Regions from separate parts of the Lysinibacillus sp. NPDC047702 genome, predicted to be linked through region 1. Evidence: riboswitches for the same ligand, from Rfam matches in the RefSeq annotation. Region 1 holds a riboswitch; the other holds the start of a gene.
What was found. A riboswitch is a leader RNA that binds a small molecule or an ion and turns the genes downstream of it on or off. The one in region 1 is predicted to bind FMN.

Region 1 (9,995 bases):
TTCTTGCTTGTGGCAAGAGGGCTTTCTTTTCTTTTCAATATGTGTCGAACCATGTACAATAGAATGTAGAGAAAGATTGGAAGAGAGGGATCGTGAAAGTGTCAGAAAATATTTCAGTGTTAGTAGTAGATGACGAGGATCGTATTCGACGCTTATTAAAAATGTATTTGGAGCGTGAAGGGTATCTTGTTGACGAAGCAGAAAATGGTGAACAAGCGATCGAAAAATCTTTAGAAAAAGAGTATCACTGTATTTTATTAGATATCATGATGCCTGAAAAAGACGGACTTGAAGTATGTGCAGAAATCCGTGAACGTGCAGCAACACCAATTATTTTATTAACTGCCAAGGGCGAAGAAGCAAACCGTGTACAGGGCTTTGAGCTTGGAGCAGATGATTATATTGTAAAACCATTTAGTCCTCGTGAGGTAGTGTTACGTGTGAAGGCTATTTTACGTCGTTCCCAGGCATTCTCACCTTCGACAAATGCATCCTCTTCTAAAGATTTGGTTGTATTCCAGCATTTAATGATCGACCATGATGCCCATCGTGTAACAGCAGAGGGGATTGAGGTGAATTTAACACCGAAAGAATATGAATTGCTTTATTTCCTAGCGAAATCGCCAGACAAAGTATTTGACCGTGAACAATTACTAAAAGAAGTTTGGCATTATGATTTCTTTGGAGATTTACGTACTGTGGATACACATGTAAAGCGCTTACGTGAAAAACTCAATCGTGTATCTGAAAACGCTGCAAAGATGATTGTTACTGTTTGGGGCGTTGGCTACAAATTTGAGGTTGTCAATGAATAGAATATGGAATAGTGTTGTCGGGAAGCTATGGGTAACCATATTGCTTCTCGTTTCATTTGTATTATTTGTTTTCACGGTATTGATGCTCGAATTTCTACAAAATTACCATATGCAGCAAGCAGAAATTTCGTTGCGCCAAACTGCTGCAACGGTGGCAAGTATAGTAGATGATAATGAAACAGCAGAGTCAACGTCGGAATTATTAAAGGATATTTTACCCGAAAGCACAAATGCACTTATTGCTACAGGTGATAACGAGGTATCATTTGCTTTGCAGGAGGGTGTTAATAAAAAAGAAATACAGGATGCTATATTAGCCAATAAATCTTTTCATAAAATCTTTCAATCAGATGAACCAATTACAAATGAAATGATGATGCCATCATCTACGGATAAAGAAAAAATAGAATCGTATGTGGTGCTCGGCTTCCCATTAAATGTAGAGAATGCCGTGCATGGTGCTGTCTTTATTTATCAAAGTCCAGATGCACTTCATAAAACATCAAAAGAAACGACTAAAATTGTCTTTTTATCTGCCTTTATAGCCTTTGTGCTGACGACATTCTTTGCCTTTTTCCTATCCTCACGTATTACCTCGCCTTTGCGTAAAATGCGAGAATTGGCTTTTGAAATTTCAAAGGGGAATTTTGAAGCGAAAATGCCAACAACACAAAATGATGAAATTGGTCAGCTTGCTGTTGCCTTTAATCAAATGGGGCGACAATTAAAGCATAATCTAGAAGTAATCAATCAGGAAAATGAACAGCTTTCTAATATTTTGACATCGATGACAGATGCAGTCATTACGTTTAATCGAGATCGTACAATATTATTAAGTAACCCACCAGCAGAGCGTTTAATGCAAAAATGGTTTGTTAATAAAGGCTCTCAAAGTGCGAAGCCAATTCCACCAGAGTTATATCATATGCTGGACCATGTACTAATGTTTGAGGATAAACTGGAAGAAGAAATTGAGATGGATGGAAATTATTATACCTTTACAATTAGCCCCCTATACAGTGGGGAATTAATACGTGGAGCAGTTGCTGTTATTCGTGATATGACAGAGCAGCATCGCTTAGAAAAGCTGCGTTCAGATTTCATAGCCAATGTATCCCATGAGCTTAGAACGCCGATTTCAATGCTTCAGGGCTATTCAGAGGCCTTAATGGATGATGATTTTATTCAGGATCAGGAAGAACGTAACGAAATAACAAAAATTATCTATGATGAATCAAAGCGAATGGGACGTCTAGTAACAGATTTATTAGATTTAGCTCGTATGGAATCGGGGCATATGACGCTTTATAAGGATGCCCTCCCGATTAATTCTACATTCGAACGGATAACACAAAAATTTGCTCAGGTTGCTAAAGAGAAACATGTTCGTCTAGTATTTGATAGTGAATTCAATGAGGAAGCTAGGATAAGTATTGACGAGGATCGGATTGAACAAGTGTTAACAAATTTAGTTGACAATGCACTCCGTCATACGGATGAAGGGTCAGTTACTGTCAAAATTGAGCAGGAGCCGACCTTTGCAAAAATATCTGTTCAGGATACAGGACATGGCATTCCAAATGAGGACTTACCTTATGTTTTTGAACGTTTTTATAAAGCTGACAAAGCCCGGACGCGTTCTAAAGGCGGAACTGGCCTAGGTTTAGCTATTGCTAGAAATATTGTAAAGGCACATTCAGGGACTATTATGGTTGACAGTGTGCTGAAAGAAGGTACTACCTTTACGTTTTATTTACCTTTCGAATAATTAATATCATTGCTACTTTAGTGGTATTAATTGGCTGTAACTTCTATAAACATGAAGACGACAAATATTATAGAACGGGGGTGGAGTGCATTGAATGACTCCGTGTTCCATCGACTATACGATGCATACCATCAAGACGTGTTCCAGTTTCTTATTTATTTAGTAAAAAACCGTATACTTGCTGAAGATTTAGCGCACGAGGTTTATGTACGAGTGTTGCGCTCATACGATCAATTTGCAGGAAATAGCAGTGAAAAGACATGGCTATTTGCCATTGCTAAAAATGTCGCAATCGATCACTTTCGGAAGCAGGCAGTACGCCAAAAGCATTCACTTGACTTTTTTGACTGGGAAACGGAACAACTCCATTCAAACACACCATCACCGGAAGATATGCTGGAGGCAAGTGATGAATTTATGCAGGTAGAGTCAGCACTTGAAAACTGTACAGGAGACCAAAAGATGGTCATTATTATGCGCTACTTTCAAGATTTATCGATTGCAGAAACAGCACAAATACTAGATTGGACAGAAGCAAAGGTAAAAACAACACAGCATCGTGCCATCAAATTTTTAAGGCAACAGCTACAACAGGTTAGAGAACAGGAGGCGAAACGGCAATGACACATAACCAGTTTGATGATGACCAGCTAGAACATGTATTGAACAATGCCCCTAAGCTTTCTGACCGCCGTTCTAAAGATGAAATATTAAATCGATTATTGGCAGATGCTCGCTTGCAGGATAATGTTCATTTGCAAGAAGCCATCCAGCAGCCATTAGACGAAGAAGTGTCAGCGCAAGAACAACAGCAAAGTATAGAGACAGAAACAACAAAGCGCAAAATCCGTAAATGGCCCATTCTTATGAGTGTTGCTGCTGTTTTCGCATTAACAATAGGTGTAGGCTCTAAGTTTATGAATAATAATGATTCCAAGATAGATCAGGCGACAGCCCCTGACATTGCTCCGTATTCTACTATGCAAGACGGGCCAGCTGCAAAAACTGCTGAAAATTTTGATAATTATCTGGATTCGAGCATTGTTGCAGAACATGCTAAATTTATGTCTCTACGTACCTCTGTGTACGAGGAAGACTTAACGGATGCCGTTGTCTTTCGTATTGGTTTGGCAAGTCGTGATGTAGAAAGCGTACCAATGACGTATATTATTCCCAATGAGCGGGTTGAAGCGGATTTTGGGAAAGAAAAACCTTCTACATTACAAATGTATAAAAAGTATGCACCACAAATTGAAGAGAAAGCAAAAGGCTTTACTAACTACCATCCATATCAAGGTGAATTGAAGGAAAAAGATGATAAGCTGATTCATGTATTACCCGAGAAAAATGATTATGATGTAGCCTCTGCACCCGTAAATGAATATAAGGGAACCTTGCAGGATACATTTTCAGACTCAGAGTATACAGAGGTCGAGTTTGAAAATGCAGATGGCACACCATACGAGTTTTCTCAAGAGGGAGAGCCGAGTAAGGCTATGTCATTAACAGGTCCAAGTCATTTTAATTATTATTTATATAAAGACCAGGATAATGGGGCGGAGTATTTATCTCCCGATTTTCGTCAAACTTTTCCCTCGGTAACAGAAGCGATTACGGTTATGCGCAATAAAAATGATGATGTTTATGTTCCTGTCGTTCCAGAAAATGTGACTTATACTGTACAGGAGGTTGCAGAGGGTGTTGTTGTTACCTTTAATGCTCCTCTTGATTTAACGACAATGGAGCCAGCTCGAGCAACACAATTAATCGAAGCAATGATGCTAACGGCTGCAAGCTTTGATAAACAATTACGCTTAGATAATGTAGTTCAGGAAAGCTGGGAAGGCTTTGATTTAAAAAATTTCTTGCCCAAGCCTGTAGGTGCAAATAAGCAGTATATGGATACGCCATAGCAACTTTACGGCGATAGTTTAAGGAGTATTCTCGTACATCAACTGTGGCGAGAATACTCCTTCTTGTTTCTATGGCGATAAACCAACTAACTGTCCATAAAACATACAAATCTAATAGGATTTTTTAAGCAGAACTATTTACTTTTTCTAAATAATTCATTATAGTAAAGCTGTAGAACAAAAATAAAATATTGATTCATCTTCGGGGCAGGGTGAAAATCCCGACCGGCGGTAATAGAGTTGTAAATCGCTAATGTGAAAGACATTAGCTCGAATGATTTACTAAAGACTCTTCAGCCCGCGACCTGTGCAAAATTTTTTGCATGGCTGACTTGGTGCGATTCCAAGGCCGACAGTTAGAGTCTGGATGGGAGAAGATGGAGGTACGATCGTCATTCGTTATTTTAAATTAGCTTTGAACGAGCGTTTTTTCAACATGGCTTTAAAGCCCGCTCGAAAATTGCTGTTTAATGGCGTTTATTAATCATGCCTATTCTCCCTTATGCCAACAATGCATAAGGGTTTTTTCATGAATAACATTTGATTAGATCGTAACCTTTCTTCTTGCGAGATTGAATCAGCAAAGAGGAGAGAATTTTCAATGAAGAAAAATGTTAAACTTCAATCGTTTATTACGATTGGCATGCTGAGCAGTATTTCGTTTTTATTAATGCTATTTAATTTCCCAATTCCACCATTCCCAGCGTTTTTGGAAGTGGATTTCAGTGATATGCCTGCATTACTAGCAGCCATAACAATGGGACCTGTAGCGGGGATTCTAGTAGAGTTATTTAAAAATGTATTGGATTGGATTTTCTCAGGCACGCCAACAGGAGTACCAGTAGGACATATCGCTAACTTCACGACAGGTATTTTATTTATTTTACCAGTATCCTTTATTTTTAAGCGTTTTAAAAACATTGGTGGTCTTATTGGAGGCTTAGCAGCAGGAACAATCGTTATGGCGGTTGGTATGAGTGTTCTTAACTATGCTGTATTTTTACCAATGTACACGTACTTTTTAGGGATGGAGCCTGTTGTAGGAGATTCATTATATAAAATGATTGTGGCTGGAATCTTGCCATTTAATATTGTTAAAGGTATTTTATTAACTGTTATCATGGCCTTATTATTTACAACTATGCGCAAATGGATAGATCGTCAGCGTAATATGTATTTAACGAAATAAGATTATGAAACCTCGAGTGTGATTTGATGCTCGAGGTTTTTTTTATGGATTGAACGCTTGAATCAATAGATAGATTTGTCAACGGAACTTAATCTAGTCGAGCCTAGTGTTTTCATGTAGAATAAGAAAGAGTTTAGAAATGCTAGAGGAGTTTGAAGAGATGAGTGAAAAAAAGGCACAATGGTCTAGTAAACTAGGCTTTATTTTAGCATCAGCAGGAGCGGCAATCGGATTAGGGGCGATTTGGAAGCTTCCATATGTTACTGGTCAAAGTGGCGGTGGAGCATTTTTCCTAATCTTTGTTCTATTTACATTGTTAATTGGTTTACCAATGCTATTATCAGAATATATTTTAGGACGTGGCACCCAATCTGAGGCGGTCACTGCATATAAAAAAATTGCACCGTCGAAAAGGGGCTGGGCATGGATTGGCCGCATGGGTGTACTGGGTTGTTTTTTATTATTAACTTTTTATAGTGTTGTGGGCGGTTGGATTTTTATTTATAGCGGTCTTGGTGTGGTTGGTACTGTTATTGATCCTGCTAATGATCCTAGTGAGCTATTTGAAAAGATTATTGGTACGCCTTGGATTACATTGCTAGGTTTAGGGTTATTTACGCTAGCGAATGTACTAGTGATATCTCTTGGAGTGCAAAATGGTATAGAAAAGGCTAATAAGTTTATGATGCCATTATTATTTATGATGTTTATAGTACTTGTTGTCCGAGCAGTAACATTAGACGGAGCGATGGAGGGTGTGAAATTTTTCTTATGGCCAGACTTCTCTAATATTACTGGAAGGGCTTTATTAGAAGCTTTAGGCCAATCCTTCTTTGGCTTAGCAGTAGGGTTTTCTTGTCTAGTGACCTACAGCTCTTATTTAAAAAAGGATGTGAGCTTACCTAACTCGGCGGGCTCGGTTGTACTTTTAACTGTACTTGTATCGTTTTTAGCAGGATTAGCGATTTTTCCTGTTGTATTTGCCTTTGGTTTAGAGCCTGCATCTGGACCAGGCTTACTATTTATGGTGCTGCCTACAGCATTTAGCCAAATGCCATTGGGTGAAGTGTTCTTAGCGATGTTTTTATTACTATTTTTATTCGCAACATTAACATCTTCCTTCAGTTTATACGAAATTATTGTAGCGGCATTTATAGAAAAGGGGCGAATGTCTCGCTCAGCATTGACACTGTTATTAGGTGTAATAGTCTTTATTGCTGCAATTCCAGCAGCATTGTCTTCTAGTACCTTAGCAGATGTATCATTCTTTGGGAAAACAATTTTTGATACGACAGATTTTTTAGTATCGAATTTAATGCTTCCGTTAGGAAATTTATTGATAGCTTTCTTTATTGCGCATGTAGCTGATAAAGAATTTGTGAGGAAGGAATTACTGATGGGAAGCCAAATGGGACAGGGGTATTATTCTACATATCGACTATTAATGTTAATTGTAGTACCTATAGTCATTCTTGTTGTTTTATTAAATATGCTTTTACAATATTAAAAAGCAGGGTGTATTCTATTTTACAGGAATACACCCTATTTTTATGAATAAAAGGACGTTAGCCTAAAACCTTCGCATCCTACGAAAACGGCTAACTGACCTGACTCGTGCCGCTGCCGCTTTGCTTTCGCGAAAAAAACATCTGCAGGTCTGGGCACAATTCAAAATCCGGACACAATTACGACAAGGCGAAATTGATAATGGGGGCAACGATAGGGTTAATATTCGTTAAGTGATAATTCTCCTAGCCAATCTTCTTTGATAATCTTTTTTGCTTGCTCTTCGCTGTTTGTAATAGGAAAAACTTTATCAACCTGCGAAATAGCGAATAAGTTGCGGATGAAATCATCGACGACAATAATGGCGATTTTCTTTTCTTTTATTGATATTTTTTTGGCAAAGTTAACGATCATACCAAAGCCGGTACTATCGATATTTGTTACTTTTTGCATATCGATAATATATCCATGCTTTGTTTCTAAATTTAGTGATTGAAGATCTTTTTTTATATCTTCAATCAGACCGTATTCTAAATCGCCAGTAAACGCAATTAAGATATAATCAGCCTTTGTGCCAATATCCATCGCAATTTTCTTCTGATTCATACTATAGCGCCTCCATTTTCCTTTTCATGTTTATGGATTAATTTATACTTGGCATTTCCATGATATGTGCCTGACAAGAGTGAAAGCTTTCCAAAGACTTTTTGAGCCTCCTCATCCGCTTATTTCATTGTGGGAGTCGCCGTCTATTCATAATTGTTTTAATAAACTCCCATTGTATCTATAACACATCGTATCATGTTTATCCTTAATTAAAACTTAAATTTATTGACTTCGTTTTGTAATTTATCTGAAATTGTTGCTAATTCATCTGAGTTTTGTGTTATCTCTGCCACGGTAGCATATTGTTCCTCAGATGTAGCGGCGATTTCCTCTGTTGCAGCTGCAGAGTCTTCGATGATACGAGAAATGTCTTGAATAGCTTGTTGAACACCTAAGGAGTTGTCATTGACATGCGTAAATGCCATCTTCATTTGTTCAACACCTTTTTCTGTTTCCACAACTTTCTCCACGATCTCTTTTAAAGCGGTTCCTCCTTTGTTGATAATTGTTACTTGCTCCTCTACCGCAAGCAGATTACTTTCCATTGTGCGAACTGTTACTGACGTTTCAGCCTGAATATCATTAATGAGATTTGTAATTTGTCCAGATGCCATGCTTGATTGCTCAGCAAGTTGACGTACCTCTGAGGCAACAACCGCAAAGCCTTTTCCTTGATCACCTGCGCGTGCGGCTTCAATAGCTGCATTAAGGGCAAGTAAATTTGTTTGCTCTGCAATACCTGTAATCACGGTGATAATACCACCAATTTCTTCAGAGCGTTTGCCTAGTTTTTGAATAGAGTCCGTTGCATAAGACACTGTTTGCGTTACAGCACTTAAATGCTTGATGGCTTCATTAATCGCTTCTTCTCCTTTACGTGCAATATTCGATGATTCTATGGCACTAGTCAAAGTCATTTCAGCCTTTTTCAAACTACTCGATACTTCTTCAATTGTTTTTTGCATCATCGATACAATTTGCTCAGCTTGATCGGATTGTGTTGTTGTTCCAACTGCGATTTCATTCATCGTTAATGCAATTTGGTTAGAAGCCTCGCTAGTCTGGTGTGATGATTCAGCTAATGAGTGGGAGGAGTTAGCCACCTGATTAGCGCTGCCAGCCACAATTGTTATTGTTTCAGTTAAGCGATCTTTCATATTACTAAATGCTTGTGCTAAATCCGTAATCTCATCTTTGCCTTTAGGATTTAATAATTTTACATTCAAATTTAAATCTGCAAGCTCTTGGGCATTTGAGCTTAGGATATTGATTGGATTAATGATTTGTCGTTGTAAAAACCAACTAATACCGACAATCAATAGAATAGCAATCCCTAAAGAAACTGCTACATTTTCAAGGGCTGATTTTGTTGCAATGCTTATATAAGGAGCTGTTGGAACGGCTGTTGCCCATACACCTATTACATCTCCTTTGCTATCTAAAATAGGGTCATAGGCTGCCTGATGCATGTTTCCTAAAACACTTGCCGAACCAATAAAGCGCTTTTTTTCTCCTAATACAACAGTGGCGACTTCGTCAGATACTTTAGTATTTAAGGCACGCTGTCCGTTTTCGACAATATTGGTACTAATTCGTGAATCATTTTGGAAAATTGATACGGCATTACCGTTTGTTAGCTCTCCAACTTTATCAGCAATGTCAAAATTCTCAACCATGTTGACATCGCCTTTATATAATTGATTATTTTTGATGGACCAATCTCCAGGGAATTTTGCGTTTAAATATTCATAGCTTACTTGAATATCTGATAGAAGCTTAGTATTTGCACTTTCTAAAAGATTCTTTTTCGCAACATAATAATTAATTCCTGCTAAAAGTGAAGTAAGAAGTAAAATACAACTAAAGATTAGCAGGCTTATTTTTTTTCGAATTGTCAGTTTCATTAAAACTCCTCCAATTATACTTTATAGGTGTGTTGTTGAACCTTATTTCACGTTATGATTTAAGTTGCTCGTTTTCATGAGCTAAGTAGAGTTGATATATATTTAAAGATTCATCAAAACCCTCTATTTTCATTTATATATATTCTTTTTGAGATACCAACTAAAAATTTTGTTTCAGAAATATGTTCAAACCAAATATCGTCAACCATATTTTTAACAAAAAATAAACCACGCCCACGATCTGAAAAATCAAGTTCATTTAAATCGTATTGAAGAACTTTACTCCAATCATTT
Region 2 (9,995 bases), on a different contig from region 1:
ACTAGGCATTCCCATAATCATAGCATGTGAAACCTTTGGATTATCTACCTGTAAGGTATAAACAAATAATGCACCAAGTTTAATTCTCGCATCATTTAAATAGCTTCGTAATTCCCAATAGTAATCAGTCTTTTCTGGATTATTTAAAAATCGTTGGTACGCCTCCACATCGATTGAGGATGCAATCGAAATAGCAGCTTCCAGACTTTGGTTCGCAATGGATTCTTCTACCGTTTTTTTCATTTTAATATACGATGTAAAGATATTTAAACTAGTAAACAATAGTAATAAAATAGTTGATAGGATTAGGATTAGTTTTAATTTTCGATTTTTCATACTAAGTGGTACTTCCTCATCTCTAGAAATGAATAATGACATGACATGATGTAGCTGGAGCAAGGTTTTTATAGCGGCTATGTCAACAGAAACAAATTTGTAAATGACCGTAATCATTATACTATAATAAACTTCTTCTTTTTTAGTTGTTTAGTGTTCTTCCTTTAGAGTATATTTCTTGTTTATCCTACTTTATCAAAATCATAAAAGCAATTTTTATTTTAAGTGCCAAGCAAAGTAAAAAAAGAGAGTAGCTTGCAAGCTACCTCCTTTTCGAAAACATGTATGATTTTACCACACAGCTTTAATTTGTATAGATGATGCCTTTTATCTCTTTTGGAAGCGTTAGAGCTCCTGCCAAGTATTCTTTAAATGAAAATGCTATTGGCTGTGCATTCCCTCCGATTCCGACAAGGATCTTTAATGTTTTCGGTTGATAAATAATCGTATGTAATGTGCCGAAGTATTCGTGATAATTATCATAAAATAATGGTGAATTTTCAGCATTAAAATGCTGATAGACGGCTGTAATGGAAAGCTCTTCCTCCAGTAATTTCGTTAAAAACCGCTTTCTGTGAATAGAACCTTCTATCATTTTCTTATTTTTTTCTATTAAATGTATGGATTCAAAATGATTTGTACAAATTAATGGGTTTCCCCGCTTTATCACTTGCTTCTGTGGGGTGGCTTCTACTACTATAGCTCTCCCGCTACAATCTGTCATAGAATAATTATAGCAGTAACCATGGGGAATTTCCTTTATTAACATACATGCCTCTTCGATTGTTTTACATTGCTCTAATAGTATACGAACAATTGTAGAAGCAATAAAGCCTTCTTCAGAGTGCTCATGATTAACAAAATGCAGACCAACAACTAACCCGTATTCATTCATCCCATCCAGTCTACCAATGATTTGCTGACTAAACCCGATACTTGCATAACCATTCTCTGGATTAGAAAAGACAAGCCTAGCATCGTACAAAGCTGGACTGAAATCATAATTACGGACATACATCCCATCCTTCACTAATGCTGTGCAGCCCATCTTCGGAAAAGAAATAGAATAGCCACTGTACAATCTAAGCACAGTGTCTACCGATAAAGCTGCACCAGCACTCAAGCCTTCCATCTCATGGATGAGCTGTGGACAATGTTTCTGTAAAAGTTGTTTCGCTATTTGAGTATTAGTAGATCTAGTTAAGTGCAGTAAAATATCTTTTTGCATCTGTAGTAAAGATAATAGCCCCTTGCTTTGCTGTAAACCAATTTGGTAGTAGCTACCGTTCACATCTTCAACTTTGACGATTAACTCTTTATAACCTAGCATGTTAATTTCTCTCCCTTATCGTACTAACTTATTTTCCAACATCATAAAGCTTCAAGTAAATAGAAGGTCAAGAAAATAATTATGGACTAGGTATACCAGTACCTAGTCCATTCTTAGTGTTGAAATACTATTATGTCAATGACATCAAGGTGACAAATTAAAAAGTATAGCCCTTTTTCAAAACGAGGGGTTGATCTCCGTTCCGACTGAGTGCTTTCCTGGGGGCGTCCGATGAGCCGCTTCACTCGCATAGCGAGACAGACGAGACCCTGAGGCCAACACGATGTTGGTCACGAAGGCGTTGTCACAGGACGTGACGCATTTAGTCTTCGTTCCTCCAGCGCAGGAAGCGGCTCGTCGCTCGCCCACAGGAAGCCTTGCTCTGTGCGAAAGCGAAGCGTCAGCGGCAAAGCGAGTAGCCTGGAACGGAAATCACCTTCATTTGACTTAGGAGTGTTCACAAAGAGTCCCTTGACCATTTAGTTTTTCAACACTATGTATGGGCTAGGTATACCAGTACCTAGTCCATTTTTTTGTTTTTACGAGAAGTTCTAGTTTTATCCTGCAAATTTAAAAATGCTGGGCGTTTACCGTAGCCTTTAGGAGATAATCTCACTAAGGATTTTTTCATATCCTGCCAATCTAAATCTGCTCCTAAGTTTAAGTATGGAATGCCAAGCACTCGCAAATTTGCTGTATATAGCAGAATGAAAAAAATCGCTATAAAGAAGCCATACAAGCCGAAAAATGCTGCCGCTAATATAATGATAACGCGGAATATACTCATTGCCGTGACAAAGGATTGATTGACAAGCGTATAGGCTGCAATGCTAGAAATAGCAATGACAACTATCATCGAAGGACTAGTTATACCAGCTTTAATAGCTGCATCACCAATAATTAAACCTCCAACGACACTCATTGATCCACTAATGATACTTGGGAGCCGTATATTGGCCTCACGGAACATTTCAAACATAAATACCATTAGTAATATTTCTAGAACTGTTGGAAACGGAAGCCCTGTCCTTGATTGCACAACTGTTGCTAAAAGAATCAAAGGTAATTGCTCTTGATGATAGGTCGTAAGCGCTAGCCAGAAGCCTGGTAAAAGCACGCTAATTAATATGCCCACAATACGGAGCAGTCTTTCCATAGAACTTACAAAAATCGGATAATAATAATCCTCGCCTGATTTAAAGACTAGAAGCACGTTTGCTGGTGTAATAATGGCATAGGTGACACCATCCACCATTATTACAATTCTACCATTGATTAAGGCCTGTACAGCAAAATCAGGACGACCTGTGTAATCATGTCTAGGAAGAATTTTTGCGCTTTGCTCAATTCTCTCCATTAAAATATCGCCACTAAACACAATATCCGTATCTACTTTTTGAAGATGTACTTTGATATCCTCTAGCATTTCTTTATTAACAATATCATCCATATAAAGGATTGCTACAGATGTTTTAGAACGCTTGCCGATTTCATATGTTTCAACACTTAATGAATTTGTAGGTAATCGTTTTCGTAATAAAGCAATATTAATATCGATATCCTCAATAAAATCGTCTCTTGGACCCTTTATGACTAATTCAAGGGATGTTTCTCTAGGCTCTCGGTTTGGCTTTTTAGGAATATAACTTGTAAATAATAATTGTTCCTCTTCAAAATACAGCAGTACATGTCCTTTATAGAGTTTTGTAATGACATCCTCTTTTTCTGAGATTTTGTTCAAATGAGGAATGTGTAGATGCTTTATAATATCTTCCTCTAATAATTCACCTGAAGTCTTTTCAAGCATCGATTGGAGCTCTTGAACAATAACGGTTTGTAGTAATTGTTCATTAATCATTGCATCACAATAAATAACATGTACTGTATGTTGCTGCATTGTATACCTTTGAAAAATCACATCAGCAGAGCGTTGAAATAATGCCTTCAAAGTTTGCAAATTTACGATTTGTTCCATTGAATATTCCTCATCTCCTACTGATTCAGCTCCAGATTCGTACATGCATCAATACACTTACACAATATTTTCCCCATGCTTGTTTAAAATATTCAGGTTTTAGGAGGATAAGATACTTTAAATGAATAATTTCAATTAAATAAAATCAAACTATGTTTTAGCCAATCATTCTCTTTAAATTCGCCATTTCAATAGCAGACATTGCGGAATCATAGCCTTTATTACCTGATTTTGTACCAGCACGTTCAATGGCTTGCTCAATATTTTCAGTTGTCACAATGCCAAAAATAACTGGCACATTTGTTGTTAATGATACATTGGCAATTCCTTTTGCTGATTCATTGCATACATAGTCATAATGTGTTGTAGAGCCACGAATCACTGTCCCTAAACCAATAATGGCATCATATTTCTTTGTTTCTGCCAGTTGTTTTGCAATAAATGGAACCTCAAATGCACCAGGAACCCATGCTACATCAATAGAGTCCTCAGCCACACCGTGACGCTTTAAACCATCGAGTGCTCCATCTAATAATTTACTTGTTATAAATTCATTGAATCGACCTACTACGATAGCAATTTTTAAGTCTGTACCAATTAATTGTGCTTCAAATGTTTTACCCATATCTAAATTCTCCTCTTTTAAATTGTAATTTTGTGATTTTGCTGACGATATAACACCAATTCTTCAATTGAAATTATTTTTAGCTGATGATGCGTTGCATAGCTGATCAATTCATCGAAGCGTAGCATTTTGCCATCGTTCCCCATAATTTCACAAATAATGCCTGCGGGAATACTGTGACAAAGCTTTGCTAAATCAGTGGTTGCTTCGGTGTGACCTCTACGCTCTAACACACCATTCTTCTTTGCGATTAGCGGAAATACATGACCAGGTCTACGAAAATCATCAGCCTTTGCTTGTGGTTCAATCATTTTTTTTATTGTCATTGCTCGTTCGAAGGCGCTAATTCCTGTTGTTGTATCCATATGATCAATGCTAACTGTAAATGCTGTTTGATGATTGTCTGTATTGTTACTTACCATAGGTTGTAAGGTTAATTTTTGTGCGAGCTGCTGTGTAATCGGTGTGCAGATAAGACCTCTTCCATATGTCGCCATAAAGTTTATCGTTTCAGGCGTCATATGCTCTGCTAAAGCCAGTAAATCTCCTTCATTTTCTCGATCCTCATCGTCTACTACAATAATCATCTTGCCCTGTTTTAAATCCTCTATTGCTTCTTCAATTGTGTGTAGCAATATTGGCACCTCCTTACCATTCATCGTTTAAAATCCGTTTTGTGCTAAAAAATCTCTCGTAATAGCCGGCACTTCCTGATTACGCTTTAGCTGGTGTAAAATGTATTTTCCAACTAAATCCGTTTCAATATTAACGGGAGCACCTATTTTCTTCATACCTAAAATTGTTTCCTTATACGTGTGTGGTATTAGTGATACTGTGACACTTTTTTTCTCAATTTGAAAAAGTGTTAAGCTCGTACCATCAATCGTAATAGAGCCTTTTGGTATACAGTAGTTTATTAATTCCTCGGATAGCTCAATATCAATATAAACTGCGTTTGCTAATGGTCGCTTACGTACTATTTTTCCTACTCCATCAACATGCCCAGATACAAAATGACCACCGAATCGTCCATTCGCAGGCATGGCGCGCTCTAAGTTAACTGGATCTCCTACAGCAAGCTGCTGTAAATTAGTTGCCTTCACCGTTTCTGGCATGACATCCATTGTCAGCTCTCGATCAGTAAAGTTTGTCACAGTTAAACAAACACCATTGACCGCTATACTGTCTCCGAGCTTAACATCCTCCACCATTTTTGCTGAAAGAACCGTTATTTCCATACTTTGCTGATTGCTTTGCAAGGTTTTTACTGTACCAATATCCTCAACAATCCCTGTAAACATTTTTCCACCTGCTTTCTTTCTACGCGTTAAAAGCTCTATCCATCGGTTTTGTGATTCTATGCATCAGTTTTTGGGGTCAATCCATCATTTTTCTATTTCTATTCATCACTTTCAGCATTCTATCCCACTAACAAATAAAAACCCCTTCATCGTTTTGAAAGGGGTTTGGGAGTTCATATAAATAAGACGTCAACAAATAAACCATTTTGGATACTCTATTTTTTCCATAGGCTGTCATCTCATCGTTCTTCTCCCATCCAGACTATCACTGTCGGTTTTGGATTTGCACCAAATCAGCTTTCGCTCACGGACTTTGAATTGCTTCATCACCGCCGATTGGGAATTTCACCCTACCCCGAAGAACATCTCGCTATTTAATTTATTCGCTAAAAAAAACCTCCCAATCTCAACGACGGGAAGTTAACATAAAAGCATAATCAAATAAACCTTATAAATTCATACGAATTTAAAAAGTTTGCACTTTTACCCTTCTCCCATCCAGACTATCACTGTCGGTTTTGGATTTGCACCAAATCAGCTTTCGCTCACGGACTTTGAATTACTTCATCACCGCCGATTGGGAATTTCACCCTACCCTGAAGGATTTTATTTAGCTTATTCTTTACGATAACACTATTCTATAATATTATCCATACAATTGTTTATAAAAATTTTTCTTTTATCAAGTAAGTCTTCATTAAACGGTGCTGCTACATTCAACTCCTCGATTTTCTCACAGCCGATTTGACCCCAAAAATTGTTCTGATTGAAGATCCATTTCGCCTTGGCGTAATTGTTGCTGTCGCCTCGCTTTCGCATAGAAAATGAATGAAGATAAAATAATTGGAAATACCACCCATAATTTGAATTGCTTTTGTTTTACAAATTAATCGACTACAACTTTAAAATTACTTACGTTTCCGTCATAATGCCACCATTGACATGCAGTACCTGATCCGTAACAAAAGAAGAATCATCAGAAGCTAAATAAATATAGGTAGGTGCAAGTTCAAATGGTTGCCCAGCTCGTTTCATTGGGGTTTCTAAGCCAAATGTTTTGACATATTCTGCGGAATAGCTTGAGACAATTAGTGGGGTCCAGATTGGTCCAGGGGCAACTGCATTCACTCGTATTCCCTTACTCGCTAATTGCAAGGATAATGATCTAGTGAATGAAACAATCGCTCCTTTTGTAGAAGAATAATCGACAAGTAACGGGGCTCCAGCGTAAGCAGTCACGGAAGCGGTGGAAATAATTGCCCCACCCTGCTTCATATAAGGTAATCCTGCCTTTGTCATATAAAAATGAGGGAAAATATTGGTTTCATAGGTATCATACAATTGTTCATTTGAGATATCTAAAAAGCTTTGCTGCGGGAATTGTACGCCTTGATTTAAAATAAGTATGTCTAGCTTATCGTAACACTCAATCGTTTTTCTTACTGCTTCCTTAGAAAACTCAGGATGACGTAAATCCCCTTCAATTAATAGAATGGATTGCCCATATGCCTCACCATTTGCTTCGTTGCTTCTGCATCAGGTCGTTCATGTGGCATATAGGTAATAGCCATCTGGGCTCCTTCCTTTGCAAATCCAATCGCAACCGCACGACCAATTCCACTATCTCCCCCAGTAATTATAGCGATTTTCCCATTTAATATTCCGCTTCCTTTATATGCCGGGTTGTCAGAAATAGGAACTGGCCGCATAACATATTCTAGCCCTGGCTGAACATCTTGATGCTGTGGCGGGAATGTAATGGGAACTTGCTTGCACTTTTTTTATATCCAATATAAGGATATTTCGGAATCACATTGTAACCTCCTTCCGATATGGAAACTACACGATTCGATATGATTAGATATATGTTGCTAATGCTAGGAAAAGACATACAGCACGACACAACCTCTCAATTAACCATAAACAGTAAAAATGAAATCAATTTGCGGTTCACTTGACAATAAAAAATCACAGTGATATCGTGAGTCATTATTTATAGCGTCCCTTTCAGAAGTCAGTGGATTTTACTCTATATTCTCTTCATTCAACGGAGGTTTTACTATTGCATAACCTAGTGAAAATAAGAAAGTATAAACAAATTGTATTTTATGTTCTATTAGCATTTTGCTTCATCGCCTCTGTATTTTTTGTTAATAATAACGAAGCCTTTTATCAACGCCCTATTGCAGAAGTGATTAAAATACATGTGGTAGATTCAACGCCTGTAACAGATATGTATAATAATAAGGATTATGTATATACACAGCATATTACTGCTGTCTTAAAAAATGGACAAGAAAAAGGTCAGATTATCAAATTAAAAAATAACTATTCTACCTCTGGGGCATTCGATCAAGAATATCATACCGGAAATAACTTGTTTGTTACCATTAAAGAGAGCAAGGACAAGAATGGAGATTTAACAGGTACAATCTTAGACGTGAAGCGTGATCAATTCGTTTTAATGATAACGTGGGTGTTTATTTTTGCATTGCTAATAGTTGGCAGGAAGCAAGGGTTGTTTTCAATTATAAGTTTAATGGTGAATGCTCTTGTTTTATCATATTCCTTAGATTTATACGTAAAGCATTCAAATATAAGCTTGTTACTCATCAGCGGGGTCTGTGTTCTTTTATTTACAGTTATTTCTTTAATTCTCATTAACGGCTTTAATGAAAAAACTTATGCAGCAATTGTTGCAACACTTTTAGGAACCTTTATTTCTGTATTGATTAGCGCTTTAGTTCTATGGATTACATCCGAAAATGGGCTTCGATATGAAGAAATGCAATTTCTAACACGACCTTATCGAGTGATTTTTATGGCTGGGTTATTTATTGGGGCACTAGGAGCTGTAATGGATGTCTCTATTACAATGTCTTCTTCAATTTTTGCCTTATTTAATCAAAATCAAAATATTTCTAATCAAGCACTGAAAACCTCTGGGATGGATATCGGAAAAGACATTATGGGAACAATTACAAGTATTTTGTTTTTTGTTTATATTAGTGGTTCAATTCCTATGTTAATTTTATATTTGAAAAACTCTTATCCATTAGGACAAACACTTTCCTTGAACCTTTCATTAGAATTAACTAGGGCCCTTTCAGGTGGAATTGGTGTTGTCTTAACAATTCCCATTAGTCTATACACTTCTATTTTTTTCATTAATCGAAAGAGGGCAAAATAATGAATGTATTAGTGTGGTTAACTGCTATTTTATTCATCTTGATGATCATTATTGGCGGAAAAAAAGGAGCACGATCTTTCCTATCTTTATTTATAAACTTTGGGGTTCTCTTTATTACTATCTTTTTAATGACTAATCCAAAAAATAGTCCAATTTTATTAACGTTGATCGCCTGTATTGTTATAAGTTGGATTAGCCTTTTTTATATTAATCAAATAAGTAGTAAAACAGTCACTGCTTTTATTTCTACGATGATAACAATCATTATTTTGTTACTTTTCATTGTATGGATAACGGATAAATCTATGCTTCAAGGATTTGGAGAGGAATCAACAGAGGAAATTAGTATATTCTCCCTTTATATTGGTGTCAATTTTGTGCAAATCAGTGCTTCGGTTATCATTATGAGTACAATTGGAGCCATTTTGGATGTTGCGATTTCAATTTCCACTTCTATGCATGAGATTCTTCATCACAATCCATTTATTAGTAAAAAGAAACTATTTACATTAGGAATGAGCATAGGAAGGGATATTTTAGGTACAGATACTAATACTCTATTTTTTGCTTTTTTCGGTGGATATTTAAGCTTGCTTATATGGTTTAAGGATCTGTCCTATTCAATTGGTGAGATCATTAATTCTAAAGTATTTAGCACTGAATTAATGATGATCTTTTGTGCAGGTATTGGGATTGCATTAATCATTCCTATTACTGCATCTGTAAATGCCTATTATTTAATAAGAAAAAAAGAAAAAACAGAAAATGCATCATAATTAATATGTACCTTTCCACCACACACATAGGATGAAAGGTACTTTTTTATTTAAAAATGAATACTATGTCTAAAAAGTTTGTCTAAGTTGCGAAATCGTATAGTGAAACATAATAAAAGTGCTTACATTAGAAAAAACTTTTTTGCTATAGTAAAAAACAGGCGAGTTAGTATTATGGAGATGTACTAACTAAAGAAAAATAATCGCTGATAATCAACATCAGGATTTAAATTTAACATCCGAATAGATTCACCAGAGGGTACAGAATTTTGCACAATTTATTTAACTGAAAATTCTGTAATTTTATTATGTTAACTTCACTATAATCTTTTTAGCTATCGAAGGAGTTTTAGCAAGTGGATAAAGAATTAAAACAGATCGTAGCTCTTTTAGTTAATGTAATACTTTCATTAATTATGAAGAAAACACAGTAAATAAGATTTATATATGGAGAAACCAAAG

Region 2: it holds a riboswitch for FMN, as region 1 does, so the genes downstream of both, ribE (riboflavin synthase) here and ACQKIM_RS18750 (ECF transporter S component) in region 1, are expected to answer to the same signal.

The regions. Positions count from the first base shown of each region.
Region 1 is NZ_JBNNMG010000044.1:24,755-34,749, forward strand. It holds gene ACQKIM_RS18730 (response regulator transcription factor) at 99-815, shown strand; gene ACQKIM_RS18735 (ATP-binding protein) at 808-2,583, shown strand; gene sigX (RNA polymerase sigma factor SigX) at 2,674-3,207, shown strand; gene ACQKIM_RS18745 (RNA polymerase subunit sigma) at 3,204-4,496, shown strand; FMN riboswitch at 4,691-4,879, shown strand; gene ACQKIM_RS18750 (ECF transporter S component) at 5,098-5,685, shown strand; gene ACQKIM_RS18755 (sodium-dependent transporter) at 5,846-7,192, shown strand; gene ACQKIM_RS18760 (STAS domain-containing protein) at 7,411-7,797, opposite strand; gene ACQKIM_RS18765 (methyl-accepting chemotaxis protein) at 8,007-9,701, opposite strand; gene ACQKIM_RS18770 (ATP-binding protein) at 9,815-9,995, opposite strand, start outside.
Region 2 is NZ_JBNNMG010000045.1:13,314-23,308, reverse strand. It holds gene ACQKIM_RS18930 (Spo0B domain-containing protein) at 1-336, opposite strand, end outside; gene ACQKIM_RS18925 (C45 family autoproteolytic acyltransferase/hydolase) at 641-1,666, opposite strand; gene ACQKIM_RS18920 (spore germination protein) at 2,187-3,641, opposite strand; gene ribH (6,7-dimethyl-8-ribityllumazine synthase) at 3,799-4,266, opposite strand; gene ribB (3,4-dihydroxy-2-butanone-4-phosphate synthase) at 4,284-4,901, opposite strand; gene ribE (riboflavin synthase) at 4,929-5,567, opposite strand; FMN riboswitch at 5,809-5,934, opposite strand; FMN riboswitch at 6,050-6,175, opposite strand; partial or broken gene ACQKIM_RS18900 (SDR family oxidoreductase) at 6,480-7,380, opposite strand; gene ACQKIM_RS18895 (YibE/F family protein) at 7,630-8,757, shown strand; gene ACQKIM_RS18890 (YibE/F family protein) at 8,757-9,533, shown strand.